One region of the Comamonas sp. A7-5 genome, then DNA from elsewhere that is predicted to be linked to it. Evidence: riboswitches for the same ligand, from Rfam matches in the RefSeq annotation. Region 1 holds a riboswitch; the other holds the start of a gene.

Region 1 (2,399 bases):
CGTCGCTCAGTTCGGTCAGCATGGCGCCGACCTTCTTCAGGTGCAGGCGGGCGACCTTTTCGTCCAGGATCTTGGGCAGCACATAGACCTTGCCCACTTCGTAGGCGTCGGGGCGGGTGAACAGCTCGATCTGCGCCAGGGTCTGGTTGGCGAAGGAGTTGGACATCACGAAGCTGGGGTGGCCGGTGGCGCAGCCCAGGTTCACCAGACGGCCCTTGGCCAGCAGGGTGATCTTCTTGCCGTCGGGGAACTCGATCTGATCCACCTGGGGCTTCACTTCTTCCCACTTGTACTTCTCGATCGAAGCCACATCGATTTCGTTGTCGAAGTGACCGATGTTGCAGACGATGGCCTGATCCTTCATGGCAACCATGTGCTCGTGGCGGATGATGTCCTTGTTGCCGGTGGTGGTCACGAAGATATCGGCCTTGTCGGCAGCATATTCCATGGTCACGACCTTGTAGCCTTCCATGGCGGCCTGCAGGGCGTTGATGGGGTCGATCTCGGTCACCCAGACCTGGGCCGACAGTGCGCGCAGCGCCTGGGCCGAGCCCTTGCCCACGTCACCATAGCCGGCCACGCAAGCCACCTTGCCGGCGATCATCACGTCGGTGGCGCGCTTGATGCCGTCCACCAGCGATTCGCGGCAGCCGTACAGGTTGTCGAACTTGGACTTGGTCACCGAGTCGTTGACGTTGATGGCGCGGAACAGCAGCGTGCCCTTGGCCGACATTTCGTTGAGGCGGTGCACGCCGGTGGTGGTCTCTTCGGTCACGCCCATGATCTGGGCCGACTTGCGGCTGTACCAGGTGGGGTCCACGGCCAGCTTGGCCTTGATGGCGGCGAAGACGATGCGTTCTTCTTCCGAACCGGGGTTGGCCAGCACGGACAGGTCCTTCTCGGCGCGCTTGCCCAGGTGCATGAGCATGGTGGCGTCGCCGCCGTCGTCCAGGATCATGTTGGGGCCTTCGCCTTCGGTGCCGGCAGCGCCGAATTCAAAGATGGAGTGGGTGTAGTTCCAGTAGTCCTCCAGCGACTCGCCCTTGATGGCGTAGACAGGCACGCCGGTTTCGGCGATGGCGGCAGCTGCGTGGTCCTGGGTCGAGAAGATGTTGCACGAGGCCCAGCGCACTTGTGCGCCCAGTGCCGTCAGCGTCTCGATCAGCACGGCCGTCTGGATGGTCATGTGCAGCGAGCCCGTGATGCGCGCGCCCTTCAGGGGCTGGGCAGCGGCGAACTCTTCACGCACAGCCATCAGACCGGGCATTTCGGTTTCGGCGATCCTGATTTCCTTGCGACCCCAGGCAGCCAGGGAAATATCGGTAATGGCCGAATCAGCGGGGTTGAAGCGCACGGCAGCGTTCATGGTTTTCTCCAAATCTTGAATGAAAAACCACGTTCTGCAGCAGAGGGGGAATAAACCGGCTCACCGCACAGAAAGCGTGGGCGAGCGTCGTTGCGGGATGAAATCCGAGCCTCACGCCCCGCGCAGACCAGCTCATGGCTGGCCGGGGGAACGCTGCAACGCTCCTCGGATGGACGGCGATTATAAAGGAATCAGCCTTCCAGGCCCACCAAGCGATAACCGACTTGCAACTCGGTTACCAGATGCCGGGGCTGGGCCGGATCGAGCTCTATCTTCTGGCGCAGATTGGCCATGTGCACGCGCAGATAGTGGGGGCGGTCCAGATATTCAGCGCCCCAGACCTGCAGCAGCAACTGGCGATGCGTCAGCACCTTGCCATGGCCGGCAATCAGGGCCGCCAGCAGGCGGAACTCTATGGGCGTCAGGTGCACGGCCACACCGTCGCGCCTGACATCGTGCGCCGCCAGATCCACCACCACCGCGCCGAAACGCGCACAGCTGCCGGGCTTGTCTGCCGCCGATGCCTGCTGGCGGCGGCGCAGCATCACGCGCAGCCTGGCCAGCAGCTCGGGCACGCCGAAGGGCTTGGTCAGGTAGTCATCGGCCCCGGCGTCCAGCGCCGCCACCTTGTCCTCTTCCCGCTCGCGCGCGGACAGAATCAAAATCGGTAACTGGCTCCAGGCGCGCAGCTCGGCAATCACGGTCTTGCCATCGGCATCGGGCAGCCCCAGGTCCAGCACCACGGCGTCGGGCTGGCGGCTGGCGGCCTCGATCAGGCCGCGCCTGGCGGTTTCTGACTCGAACACCTGCCAGCCTTCGTCCTCCAATGCCAGGCGCACAAAGCGGCGGATGCTGGCGTCGTCTTCAATCAGCAAGATGCGGGGTGCGGCGCTTGTCATGTTCGGATTTGCATGTGATGCACGGGATTGTCGGCTCATTCGTCCATCGCCGGCTGCTCGGGCACGGGCAGGTGTACGCTGAAGACGGTGCCCGGACCGGGCTCTGCCTGTGCAACCCGCAATCTGCCGCCATG
Region 2 (2,399 bases), on a different contig from region 1:
CGGTTGAGCACCACATCCTCCACGCGTTCGCGCAGCTGGGGTTCCAGGTCGTCATACACACCGACCATGCCGGCATTGACGATGCCCATGTCCATGCCTGCCCCGATCGCGTGATAGAGGAACACCGTGTGGATGGCTTCGCGCACGGGGTCGTTGCCACGGAACGAGAACGAGACATTGGAGACGCCGCCCGAGACCTTGGCACCGGGCAGGTTCTGCTTGATCCAGCGTACGGCCTCGATGAAATCGACGCCGTAGTTGTTGTGCTCTTCGATGCCGGTGGCCACGGCAAAGATGTTGGGGTCGAAGATGATGTCCTCGGGCGGGAAGCCCACTTCGTCAACCAGAATGCGGTAGGCTCGTTCGCAGATCTCGATCTTGCGCGCAAAGGTGTCGGCCTGGCCTTTTTCGTCAAACGCCATCACCACGGCGGCAGCGCCATAGCGCTTGACCAGCTTGGCGTGCTTCTTGAACTCCTCGACGCCCTCCTTCATGGAGATCGAGTTGACGATGCCCTTGCCCTGCAGGCAGCGCAGACCGGCCTCGATCACGTCCCACTTGGAGCTGTCCACCATCACCGGCACCTTGGCGATATCGGGCTCGGAGGCAATCAGGTTCAGAAAGCGCACCATGGCGGCCTTGCTGTCCAGCATGGCCTCGTCCATGTTCACATCGATCACCTGGGCGCCGTTTTCCACCTGCTGGCGCGCCACGGCCAGAGCCTCTTCGTACTGCTCGTTGAGGATCAGGCGCGCAAAGGCCTTGGAGCCGGTGACGTTGGTGCGCTCGCCCACGTTGACGAACAGCGTCTCATCGCCGATGAAGACGGGCTCCAGGCCCGACAGGCGCATGGGAGGAATGGCAGTGGAAGGGGTAGCAGCGGACATCAGCTCACCTGTGTGAAAACCAGAAACAGAATCGAAAACAGGTGAGCGCCGTTGTGAGTGCCAGCAGATCGTCGACCGGATCTGCGACCCCGAGCCTGACGGGTCAAACATCTCTGGGATGACCGGCTGCAGCGCTCCTCGGGGTGAAGCCCGTCATTCTACGGCGAGGGCGGGCAATCGGGGCTTCAAGGCGCTTTGCCCCGCGGCTGTGCAGGATAGCTCTTTGCGAACGGCTATAGCAGATTCGACTTTCCACACCCCAAAAACAGGAGCAGGGCAAAAGGTAATTTCGCAAAACACGAATGCAACCATCTCATTTCAAGCATATTCCCGGCATGGTGCGCATCCGCAAGGAATGGCGCACATCGCTTTCCTGCTCTCAGGCAGCCCGGCACCGACGGGGCCGCCTGCCATGAGTGGACAAGCACCTACAGCCCCTATCTTTGAGTCTTTGGCACCATCGACAGCAAATGTCTGGTCCATGTGCTCAGCCGTGCACAGCCGATTGCCAGCCATGACCAGGCAGGCCATTCAGCCCTCGCATGGAACACCCAGGAGATCCTATGAACGTGACCTTCGGCGCGTACTACACCCTCATCATGGCCGTGCTTGTGCTCATGCTTGGCAAGCTCATGACAAGACATATCCGCTTTCTGCGCGACTTCAATATTCCCGAGCCTGTCTCCGGCGGCCTGGTCGTGGCGGCCATCATCTTCATGCTGCATCAGACCACGGGACTGGCGCTGAGCTTCGAGGGCAGTCTGCAGTCGGCTTTCATGCTGGTGTTCTTCTCGTCCATCGGCCTGAGTGCGAACTTCGCCAAGCTGCGTGAGGGCGGCTCTGCGCTGTTCATCTTCCTGGGCGTGATTGCCGTCTTCATCATGATGCAGAACATCGTGGGCGTAAGCCTGGCCACCGTGCTGGGACTGGACCCGTTGATCGGCCTGGTCGCAGGCTCCATCACACTGGTAGGCGGCCACGGAACGGCCGGAGCCTGGGGCTCGGTGCTGGAAAACCAATACGGTCTCACGGGAGCCACCACCCTGGGCATTGCCTGCGCCACTTTCGGCTTGGTCATCGGCGGCCTGCTGGGTGGACCGCTGGCCAAGCGGCTGATCACGCGCCATCAGCTGGCCCAGCCGCTGACCGAGTCCGAGCAACTGCGCGCCGATGCTCCCACGGTGAGCGAAGGCAGCGAGGTCGCCAACTTCGAGTCACCCAACAAGGCCCCGCGCCTGATCACGGCTGATGCTGCAGTGGAAACACTGGCCCTCTTCGCTGGCTGCCTGGCCTTTGCCGAATTCATGACCGGCCTGACCAAGGGCACGACCATCCAGCTGCCTACCTTTGTCTGGGCGCTGGGGGGCGGTGTGGTCATCCGCAACGTGCTGGACTATATGTTCGGCTTCAAGGTGTTTGACCGCGCCATCGATGTCTTCGGCAATGCCGCGCTATCCATCTATCTGGCTATTGCCCTGCTGTCGCTCAAGCTGTGGGAGTTGACCGACCTGG

What was found. Region 1 has a riboswitch for S-adenosylhomocysteine ahead of ahcY (adenosylhomocysteinase). Riboswitches for the same ligand answer to the same signal wherever they lie in the genome.
Region 2: linked by a shared signal. The riboswitch ahead of metH (methionine synthase) and the one ahead of ahcY (adenosylhomocysteinase) in region 1 are both predicted to bind S-adenosylhomocysteine.

The regions. Positions count from the first base shown of each region.
Region 1 covers NZ_JBCPWO010000002.1:77,374-79,772, reverse strand. Annotated here, with positions in the region: gene ahcY (adenosylhomocysteinase) at 1-1,366, opposite strand, end outside; S-adenosyl-L-homocysteine riboswitch at 1,442-1,539, opposite strand; gene AAIL67_RS03330 (response regulator) at 1,558-2,265, opposite strand; gene AAIL67_RS03325 (sensor histidine kinase KdpD) at 2,301-2,399, opposite strand, start outside.
Region 2 covers NZ_JBCPWO010000003.1:415,221-417,619, reverse strand. Annotated here, with positions in the region: gene metH (methionine synthase) at 1-887, opposite strand, end outside; S-adenosyl-L-homocysteine riboswitch at 924-1,033, opposite strand; gene gltS (sodium/glutamate symporter) at 1,451-2,399, shown strand, end outside.